One region of the Streptomyces sp. NPDC048142 genome, then DNA from elsewhere that is predicted to be linked to it. Evidence: riboswitches for the same ligand, from Rfam matches in the RefSeq annotation. Region 1 holds a riboswitch; the other holds the start of a gene.
What was found. Region 1 has a riboswitch for S-adenosylmethionine ahead of ACGF2Y_RS28010 (aminotransferase class V-fold PLP-dependent enzyme). Riboswitches for the same ligand answer to the same signal wherever they lie in the genome.

Region 1 (5,169 bases):
GATCAACCTGTGGGGCCACACGCTCGCCCTGGGCGTGTTCATCCCGCTGGTCGGCTTCGGTGTGGTCCTCACCGCGATCGCGGTGTACCCGTTCATCGAGTCCTGGATCACCGGCGACAAGCGCGAGCACCACATCCTGGACCGCCCGCGCAACGCCCCGACCCGTACGGGCTTCGGCGTCGCCTGGATCACGGCGTACTTCATCGGTCTCGTCGGCGGTGGAAACGACCTGTGGGCCACGCACTTCCACCTGTCGATCAACTCGATCACCTGGTTCGTCCGGATCTTCTTCTTCGCCGGACCGGTCATCGCGTTCATCGTCACCAAGCGGATCTGCCTCGGCCTCCAGCGCCGTGACCGGGAGAAGGTGCTGCACGGTCGCGAGACCGGCATCATCAAGCGCCTGCCGCACGGTGAGTTCGTCGAGATCCACGAGCCGCTCAGCCCCGAGCAGCTGCACACGCTCACCGCGCACGAGCAGTACCAGCCGCTCGAACTCGGCCCGGCGGTCGACGAGAACGGCGTCAAGCGCAAGATCTCCCCGGTGCAGAAGCTGCGCGCCAAGCTCAGCAAGGGGTACTTCGCCGAGGGGAACCAGATCCCCAAGGCCACCCCCGAGGAGTACAAGGAGATCAGCGAGAGCCACAGTCACCACTGATCGCCTGACCTGATCGCCACCGTGAGAGCCCCGTCCATTCGATGGACGGGGCTCTTCGCGGTCCTCCCGGCTGGATAGGGTGGAGCCATCTTCCTGACCGGCTGTGGACCCTGGAGCGGACCATGAACGTTGTGACCCCGAACGGCGGCGACAGCGTGGCGGACCGTTCCTGGCCCGGCATCCTGAACCCCCTGCTGCGCGGCGAGAACCTCAGCTCCGAGGAGACCGCCTGGGCCATGGACCGCATCATGAGCGGCGAGGCCACCGACGCGCAGATCGCCGGGTTCGCCGTCGCGCTGCGGGCCAAGGGCGAGACCGTCGACGAGGTCACCGGACTGGTCCGCGCGATGTACGCCCACGCCAACACCATCGAGGTGCCCGGCCGCACCGTCGACATCGTCGGCACCGGTGGCGACCTCGCCAAGACGGTCAACATCTCCACCATGTCCGCGATCGTCATCGCGGGCACCGGCGCGAAGGTCGTCAAGCACGGCAACCGGGCCGCCTCCTCCGCGAGCGGCTCATCCGACGTACTGGAGAAGCTGGGCGTCAACCTGGAGCTGACCCCGCAGCGGGTCGTCGAGGTCGCCGAACAGGCGGGCATCACCTTCTGCTTCGCCGTGAAGTTCCACCCCGCCCTGCGGTACGCCGCCAAGGCCCGCAAGGAACTCGGCGCACAGACCACGTTCAACATCCTGGGCCCCCTCACCAACCCGGCCCAGGTCCGCGCGCAGGCGGTCGGCGTCGCCGACGCCCGGATGGCTCCCATCGTCGCGGGCGTGCTCGCCGACCGGGGCAACTCCGCGCTGGTCTTCCGCGGCGACGACGGCCTCGACGAGCTGACCACCACCGCCACCTCCCGGGTCTGGGTGGTCCGCGACGGCGCGGTCCGCGAGGAGCCCTTCGACCCGCGCGACGTCGGGCTGGCCATCGTCCCCGTCGAGGCGCTGCGCGGCGCCGACGCCTCGTACAACGCCGATGTGGCCCGCCGCCTGCTGGACGGCGAGGGCGGCGCGGTGCGCGAGGCGGTGCTGCTCAACTCGGCGGCGGCCCTGGTCGCCCTGGACCCGGGGCCCGGCACGCTGACCGAGCAGCTCGCGGCGAAGATCGTGGTCGCGGCCGAGGCCGTCGACTCCGGTGCGGCCAAGCGCGCGCTGGAGCGCTGGATCGCGGCCAGCAACGCCTGAGCACGGCCCAGCGGCACCTTCGGGGCGCACGGTGTGCGGCAGGGCGCGGTCCGGATGCCGGACCGCGCCCTTGCGCGTGTGCGTACGTATGGCAGGATGCTGCGCAGGTCATGAGTGACAGCGACTACGGCCCCGGCCCGCTGTCCGGCAACCCTCCGTCCGTGGCGGGGTGCCCCGGGTGAGGACCAGGCCGTAGGCAGCGAGGTCTGCGGCAAGCGCGGACCCCTCGGCATCCGGCGGATGCCGGCCCCCGGGGTCCTGGTCTCCAGGGAGCCTCTTGTGAGCAAGCGAATGCGTTAGGGCGAAACGCCCCCCTTCAGCACACTCTTTTCCTTCCTCGTCCGCGCTGCCGCGTACCCGCCGGCGCCGACTGTGCTTATCCGGGGGTGCCCCCCGGGCCCCCCTTCGCCTGGCTGTTACGGGAGTTCGCCATGTCTGTCCCCACCGCTGTCCTCGACCCGTCGGTTTGTACCCCGCTGCCCGTTCTGGGGCAGAACGTCACCGTCCCGCTCGTCACCGGCGGTGAGGTCGCCTACGCCGCGCTCGACTACGCCGCCAGCGCACCGGCCCTCCAGCGGGTCTGGGACGACGTCGCCGCGTACGCCCCGTACTACGGCAGCGTCCACCGCGGCGCCGGCTACCTCTCGCAGCTCTCCACCGACCTCTTCGAGAACAGCCGTCGTACGGTCGCGGAGTTCCTCGGCTGCCGCGCCGAGGACCAGGTGGTCTTCACCCGCTCCACGACCGACTCCCTCAACCTGCTGGCCGCCGCGATCCCCGCCGGCTGTCAGGTCTTCGTGTACGAGACCGAGCACCACGCCTCCCTGCTGCCCTGGCGCGACGCCCAGGTCACCTACCTCGACGCGCCCCGCACCCCGGGCCAGGCCGTCGAGACCCTGGAACGGGCGCTGGCCGACCGCGACCCCTACGGCCCCGCCCTCGTCTGTGTCACCGGCGCCTCCAACGTGACCGGAGAGCTGTGGCCGGTGAAGGAACTGGCCGCCGCCGCCCACGCGCACGGCGCCCGCATCGTCCTGGACGCCGCCCAGCTCGCCCCGCACCACCCCGTGGACATCGCCGGACTGGACGTCGACTGGGTCGCGTTCTCCGGCCACAAGCTGTACGCGCCCTTCGGCTCCGGGGTCCTGGCCGGCCGCGCCGACTGGCTCCGGGCGGCCGAGCCGTACCTCGCCGGCGGCGGCGCTTCCCGCAAGGTCGCCCGGCGTCCCGACGGCGGCGTGGACGTCGACTGGCACACCACGGCCGCCCGGCACGAGGCCGGTTCGCCCAACGTCATCGGCGTCTACTCCATCGCCTCCGCCTGCAAGGCCCTGACCGAGGCGGGCTTCGAGGGCCTGGTCGCCCGGGAGCAGGAGCTCGTGGGCCGGGTCCGCGAAGGGCTCGCCCAGGTGCCCGAGGTGCGGGTGCTCTCGCTGTTCGGCGACGACGCGCCCCGGGTCGGGGTCATCTCCTTCGTGGTGCGCGGCTGGAACAGCTCGCACTTCGCCGCCGCCCTCTCCGCCGAATACGGCATCGGCGTGCGCGACGGCCTCTTCTGCGCTCACCCGCTGGTGCGCACCCTGCTCGGCAGCGACCCGCAGGACCCGGGCGAGTGCGGCGCGCCGGAGGCCGGGCCGGGCGAGGAGTCCCTCAACGCGATCCGCGTCAGCTTCGGCGCCGGTACGCCCGACGAGCACATCGAACGGTTCCTGCGCGCGGTCACCGAGCTGGTCCGGGAGGGCGCCCGGTGGAACTACCGCACCGAGGACGGCCGCTGCGTCCCGGACCGCGGCGAAGCGGCCCGGGTCCGAGACACGTTCTGATGAAACACCCCGGCCGGGGACAGGCGCGCTGCCTGTCCCCGGCCGGGGTGCGTCGCCGGTGCGCCTACGCGTCGAGGCCGATGGCGAAGGCCGCTTCCAGGTCGTGCTGGGAGTATGTACGGAACGCCACGTGGGTGTCGGTGCCCTCGACGCCCGGGATCTTGCTGATCCGGCCGGGGATGACATCGGCGAGGTCGTCGTGCCTGGCGACCCGGACCATGGCGATCAGGTCGTAGGTGCCGGTGACGGAGAAGACCTCGCTGACGCTGTCCAGCGCGGCGATGGCCTCGGCGATCTCCGGAATCCGGTCCACGCTGGTCTTGATGAGCACGATCGCGGTGATCACGGCTGGCTGTCTCCCTCGGTGGCTGGAACCTTCACTCTAGTCCCACCCCGGTAACGCCCCCAGGCGTAGAGGAATCCGACGGCGAACCCGGCCACATGCGCCAGATACGCCACCCCGGGCCCGCTGCCCGCCCCCTGCGCCGCCGCCCACTGGAGGGCGAACCAGAAGACCAGCACGATCCAGGCGGGGAAGCGCAGCGGCAGGAAGAAGAGGAACGGGAACAGGCTGGTCACCCGGGCCCTGGGGAAGAGGTGGAGGAACGCGCCGAGCACCGCGGAGATCGCCCCCGACGCCCCGACCAGCGTCTGCCCGGAGTCCGCGTGCGCCGCCGCGTAGCAGGCCAGCGCCACATAGCCGCAGCCCACATAGAACAGGGCGAACCGCACCCGGCCCATGCGTTCCTCGGCCATCGCGCCGAACACGTACAGGAACAGCAGGTTCCCCAGCAGGTGCAGCCAGCTGCCGTGCACGAACAGCGCGGTGAACGGGGTGATCAGCGCAGGTGCGGAGCCCTCCCACAGCTCGGCGGGGATCACCCCCCACCGCTCGAAGTAAGCGGCCTGCGCGGCGAGCAGCGCGTCCTCGCTCCGGTGGGCGGCGCCACCGAACCCGGAGAGCGGGCTGATCAGGAAGATCACCCCGCAGACGCCGATCAGTCCGTACGTGACCGGGGCACCGCCCGGCGCCGCCGCGTCCCGGATTCTCCCGGCCGTGGTCCGCCGGTCGGCCTGCCGCCACTCGATCATGTACAGAGCATGACGTACCGGTGGAGAACGGGATGGAGCGCCTCGCCGTGCCGGGGCCCATACGCGAGGCCGTAGGGTTACGCCAGGACTTCCGCAGTTCGACGGTGCACCGCGAGATCCTTGACGTAGACAGGTGGAGTCGCGGCGGCGCGCCCGGCGCGGGCTCCCGGAGACGACGAAAGAGGACGCAACGATGACGACGGTTCCCCTGCCGACCGACGGGACCCGCTGGCGCTGCACGCTGTGCGGCAATCTCACGCGCTTCGACGTGACCCGCTCCTCCAAGGTCGTGGAGTACGTGCACCTAGACCTGGCCGGTGAGTCGAGTGTCGAGGAGCGGGAGGTCGTCAGTGAGACCATCGAGTCGGTCCGCTGTCGTTGGTGCAACGCGGTGGACCAGATCGAACTG
Region 2 (5,169 bases), on a different contig from region 1:
CACTCTCACCTGGAGAGTGCTAACGCCAATGATTAGCACTCGACCCCTGCGAGTGCAAGCGTCCCCGGTCGGATGTGGACAGCGGCGCGCCCCGGATGCGGACAGCGGCGCGCCTCGGACGTGGACAGCGGCGCGCTCCCCGGCCGGGGTCGCCCGGACGCACGCAGGGCCCGATCCCCTGATCCGGGGGCCGGGCCCTGCGTGCGTGCGTAGTGCCGTCGGACGACCGCGCCGAGCTCAGCCGACGGCGAGCTTGACCATGTCGGCCTGGGGCCCCTTCTGGCCCTGCGAGATCTCGAATTCAACTCGCTGACCCTCTTCGAGGGTGCGGTACCCGTCCATCTGGATCGCGCTGTAGTGGACGAAAACATCCGCACCACCGTCGACCGCGATGAAGCCGTACCCCTTCTCCGCGTTGAACCACTTGACGGTGCCCTGAGCCATGCCTAACTCCCCTATTACTGGCCCTTGCACGGGACCGCACTTCGCGGCCCCGGGTCGGAACTCACCCCCCGACAGGAGAGGGGTGCGCGGCGCCGCAGCGCGTCGACCGCGGCCGAATGTATCCGCCCAACTGCCCTCTGCAACAGGTCAATCGGACGAGAATTCTCGACGCAGAAGAACACGCGAATATGCGGGTTTGCTGAGATTACGGGCAAGTCGGGCCAGGCAAAGGGCACTTATGCCACAAGAGGTTCGCGCACTTTGGCTGCTTCTTATCGGAACCGGGCGCATTCTCATATGCGGGCGGCACGGGCAGCGGGTGGGGCTTCCCCAACTGTACCGTGCTCAACCATGCAGAATTGCCCCCTCCGCTTCTCTCGCGGAGGGGGCAACTGTGGTCACACAGAGGTGCGGTGGGGGCCGCCGCGGAGCGGCCCCGGGCGGTTCAGCAGCCGCCGGCGACCGCGGGGATGATCGAGACGCCCGCGCCGTCCGGCGTGGCCGCGTCCAGGCCGCCCTCGAAGCGCACGTCGTCGTCGTTGACGTACACGTTGACGAAGCGGCGCAGCTTGCCCTGGTCGTCCAGGACGCGGGCCGCGATGCCCGGGTGGTCCTTCTCCAGGGACTCGATGACCTCGGAGAGCCTGGCGCCCTCCGCCGGGACCTCGGCCTGGCCGCCCGTGTACGTACGGAGGATGGTGGGGATGCGGACCTTGACGCTCATGGTGGTGCCCTTCTTCCTTCGTTCTTGGGGTGGTCAGGCGGAGGCGAGGCCCGCGGTGCGGAACGCGTCCAGGCTCGGCTTGATGGTGGCCGTGGCCTGCGAGGTCGCGGCGACCGCGTCGAGCGTCTTGAGCCCGTCGCCGGTGTTCAGGACGACCGTGGTGAGCGTCGGGTCGATGACACCCGCCTCGATCAGCTTCTTCGTCACGCCGAGCGTCACACCGCCCGCCGTCTCGCCGAAGATGCCCTCGGTACGGGCCAGCAGCTTGATCGCGTCGACGACCTGCTCGTCGTTCACGTCCTCCACCGCGCCGCCGGTGCGGCGGGCGATGTCCAGGACGTACGGGCCGTCCGCCGGGTTGCCGATGGCCAGCGACTTGGCGATGGTGTTCGGCTTCTGGGGCCGTACGACGTCGTGACCGGCCTTGAAGGCGGCGGAGACCGGGGAGCAGCCCTCGGCCTGGGCGCCGAAGATCCTGTACGGCCTGTCCTCGACGAGTCCGAGCTTGATCAGCTCCTGGAAGCCCTTGTCGATCTTCGTGAGCTGGGAGCCGGACGCGATCGGGATGACGATCTGGTCGGGCAGCCGCCAGCCGAGCTGCTCGCAGATCTCGTACGCCAGCGTCTTGGAGCCCTCGCCGTAGTACGGGCGGAGGTTGACGTTGACGAAGCCCCAGCCCTCGCCGAGCGGGTCGCCGATGAGCTCGGAGCAGAAGCGGTTGACGTCGTCGTAGTTGCCCTCGATGCCGACCAGCTCACCGCCGTACACCGCGGCCATGACGACCTTGCCCTGCTCCAGGTCGTGCGGGATGAACACGCAGGAGCGCAGCCCGGCGCGGGCGGCGGCGGCGCCGACGGCTCCGGCCAGATTGCCCGTGGAGGAGCAGGAGAGGGTGGTGAAACCGAAGGCGCGGGCGGCCTCGACGGCGATCGCGACGACGCGGTCCTTGAAGGAGTGCGTCGGGTTGCCGGAGTCGTCCTTCACGTACAGGCCGCCGGTGACGCCCAGCTCACGGGCCAGGTTGTCGGCCTTGACGAGCTTGGTGAAGCCGGGGTTGATGTTGGGCTTCTCCGCGACGTCGGCGGGCACCGGCAGCAGCGGGGCGTAACGCCAGATGTTGTCCGGGCCGGCCTCGATGCGCTTCCTCAGCTCCTCCGGGGAGCCGGTGGGCAGGTCGTAGGCCACTTCCAGCGGCCCGAAACAGGACGCACAGGCGAAAAGGGGACCGAGCTCGAAACGCTCGCCGCACTCGCGGCAGGAAAGCGCTGCGGCGGGACCGAGATCAACGGCCGAGGCGGAAACCGGGGCGGAAGCCGAGGCAGAAGCCCGGGCGGAGGAAGAAGCGGTGTTACCCGCGTCCGAAGAAGCGGTGTTACCTGCAACGGTCGGAACAGCCATGATGGCGGAGGCCCTTTCTCCTCATCTTCCTTGCGACGCATTTCGCCACAAGACGGAATTGGCACCTTCCCCACCGTGACCTCGCGGTCGGCGGGAGGGTTGCCGGGACTTCAACGGGCCGTTCCCTCAGTCCCTCTGGATGAGCTCTATGGCACTGGATCTTCGATCCAGGCGTTTATGCGCGATCCGACCCCGACATGCGACGGCCATACGCGTTGTTCAAGACTGTAACCGAAGCATCGGACCGTTGAGATAGTCGTCCGAACCGCGAGATGGATCACATACAGGGAGTGCCGACCGTGCTCGAAGAGGTGGAACGCTGGCTGACCAGGCGTTCCTGGTCGTCCGGCGACCGCCCGCTGAACCGGCTCACCGACGCCCGGGACGCCGATCCGCGCGGCACGTCCGTGAGCGTGGTGCTGCCCGCGCTGAACGAGGAGGCCACGGTCGGGGCGATCGTGTCGACGATCCGCCGGGAGCTGATGGAGAAGGTCCGGCTCGTCGACGAACTCGTGGTGATCGACTCCGGCTCGACCGACGCCACCGCCGCCGTGGCACGGGCGGCGGGCGCCCGGGTGGTGCACCGGGACGCGATCCTGCCCCGGATCCCGGCCCTGCCCGGCAAGGGCGAGGTGCTGTGGCGGTCGCTCCTGGTGACCAGCGGCGAGATCGTCTGCTTCGTGGACGCCGACCTCAAGGACTTCTCGGCGGACTTCGTCTCGGGGACGGTCGGGCCGCTGCTCACCGACCCGGCCGTCCAGTTCGTCAAGGCGATGTACGACCGCCCGTTCGGCGACACCGCAGGCCAGGGCGGCCGGGTCACCGAACTGGTGGCACGCCCGCTGCTCAATCTGCACTGGCCGCAGCTGGCCGGATTCGTGCAGCCGCTGGGCGGCGAGTACGCGGTGCGGCGGTCCCTGCTGGAGCGGCTGCCGTTCCCGGTCGGTTACGGAGTGGAGCTGGGCCTGCTGGTGGACGCGCTGCACACGGTGGGCCTGGACGCGCTGGGCCAGGTCGACGTCGGTGTGCGCAAGCACCGTCACCAGGACGGGCAGGCGCTGGGCCGGATGGCGGCGGCGATCTACCGCACGGCGCAGCTGCGGCTCTCCCGGGGCCATCTGGTGCGGCCCGCGCTGACCCAGTTCGAACGCGGCGAGGACGGCTTCGTGCCCCGCACCCATGCGGTGGACACCGAGGAACGGCCGCCGATGCGGGAGATCGCGGAGTACGCGGAGCGCCACGCGGCGTAGGAGCGGCGGAGCGCGGGGACCCCGGAGGCGTTTGACGGCTTCCCGAACGGGCTAGGTTCCGCTACATGGTCTCCGAGCACGCCGAAACCGCCGCCACCACCGCCACCGCCCAGGTCCTCGTCGCGTCCAACCGGGGCCCCGTCTCGTACACGCTCGGCGAGGACGGGACGCTCGACGCCAAGCGCGGCGGGGGCGGTCTCGTCTCCGGGCTGAGCGCCGTCGAGGACAAGCTGTGGGTCTGCGCGGCCCTCGGCGACGGCGACCGCGAGGCGGTCCGGCGCGGGGTCGGCGAGGCGGGTGTGCGGATGCTCGACATCGACGCCGGGATCCACGCCGACGCGTACAACGGCATCGCGAACTCGGTGCTGTGGTTCGTCCACCACCTGCTCTACCAGACGCCCGTCGAGCCGGTCTTCGACGCCGAGTTCCGCCGCCGGTGGGCCTCCTACGAGACGTACAACCGTGCCTTCTCGCGGGCGCTCGCCGAGGAGGCGGGCCCCGGGGCAGCGGTCCTCGTCCAGGACTACCACCTGGCCCTGGTCCCCGGGATGCTCCGAGAGCTGCGCCCGGATCTCAGGATCGGCCACTTCTCGCACACCCCGTGGGCGCCCGTCGACTACTTCCGGCTGCTGCCCGACGACATCGCGGAGCAGTTGCTGCGCGGCATCCTCGGCGCGGACCGGGCCGCGTTCCTGACCCGGCGCTGGGCGGACGCGTTCATCGGCTGCTGTACGGAGATCCTCGGCGGGACGGGCCACACCCGGATCGGGGTGCACGGGCTCGGGGCCGACGCGGACTTCCTGCGCCGGCGCTCGCAGGAGCCGGACGTCCTGGAGCGGATGGCGGCGCTGCGGGAGCAGGTGGGCGAGGGCCGCAAGACCATCGTGCGGGTGGACCGCACGGAGCTGTCCAAGAACATCGTGCGCGGCCTGCACGCCTACCGGGCCCTGCTGGACGCCCACCCGGAATGGCGCGAGCGCGTCGTGCACGTCGCCTTCGCCTACCCCTCCCGGCAGGATCTCGCCGTCTACCGGGACTACACGGCGGCGGTGCAGTCCCTGGCCACGGAGATCAACGGGGCGTACGGCACGGAGAGCTGGACGCCGGTCGTCCTCCACGTCAAGGACGACTTCGCCCGCTCACTGGCCGCGTACCGGCTGGCGGACGTGGCGCTGGTGAACCCGATCCGCGACGGGATGAACCTGGTCGCCAAGGAGGTCCCCGTCGTCTCCGACCACGGCTGCGCGCTGGTGCTGTCGCGGGAAGCGGGGGCGTACGAGGAGCTGGGCGAGGATGCGATCGTGGTGAACCCGTACGACGTGACGGGCACGGCGGAGGCCCTGCACGAGGCGC

Region 2: linked by a shared signal. The riboswitch ahead of thrC (threonine synthase) and the one ahead of ACGF2Y_RS28010 (aminotransferase class V-fold PLP-dependent enzyme) in region 1 are both predicted to bind S-adenosylmethionine.

Annotation. Positions count from the first base shown of each region.
Region 1 covers NZ_JBIDBC010000027.1:88,432-93,600, reverse strand. The annotation lists gene ACGF2Y_RS28020 (cytochrome bc complex cytochrome b subunit) at 1-658, shown strand, start outside; gene trpD (anthranilate phosphoribosyltransferase) at 781-1,845, shown strand; SAM riboswitch class IV at 1,952-2,069, shown strand; gene ACGF2Y_RS28010 (aminotransferase class V-fold PLP-dependent enzyme) at 2,277-3,668, shown strand; gene ACGF2Y_RS28005 (Lrp/AsnC family transcriptional regulator) at 3,733-4,014, opposite strand; gene ACGF2Y_RS28000 (rhomboid family intramembrane serine protease) at 4,011-4,760, opposite strand; gene ACGF2Y_RS27995 (hypothetical protein) at 4,954-5,169, shown strand, end outside.
Region 2 covers NZ_JBIDBC010000012.1:20,494-25,662, reverse strand. The annotation lists gene ACGF2Y_RS17410 (cold-shock protein) at 238-444, opposite strand; gene ACGF2Y_RS17405 (MoaD/ThiS family protein) at 890-1,168, opposite strand; gene thrC (threonine synthase) at 1,202-2,566, opposite strand; SAM riboswitch class I at 2,585-2,712, opposite strand; gene ACGF2Y_RS17395 (glucosyl-3-phosphoglycerate synthase) at 2,866-3,816, shown strand; gene ACGF2Y_RS17390 (trehalose-6-phosphate synthase) at 3,882-5,169, shown strand, end outside.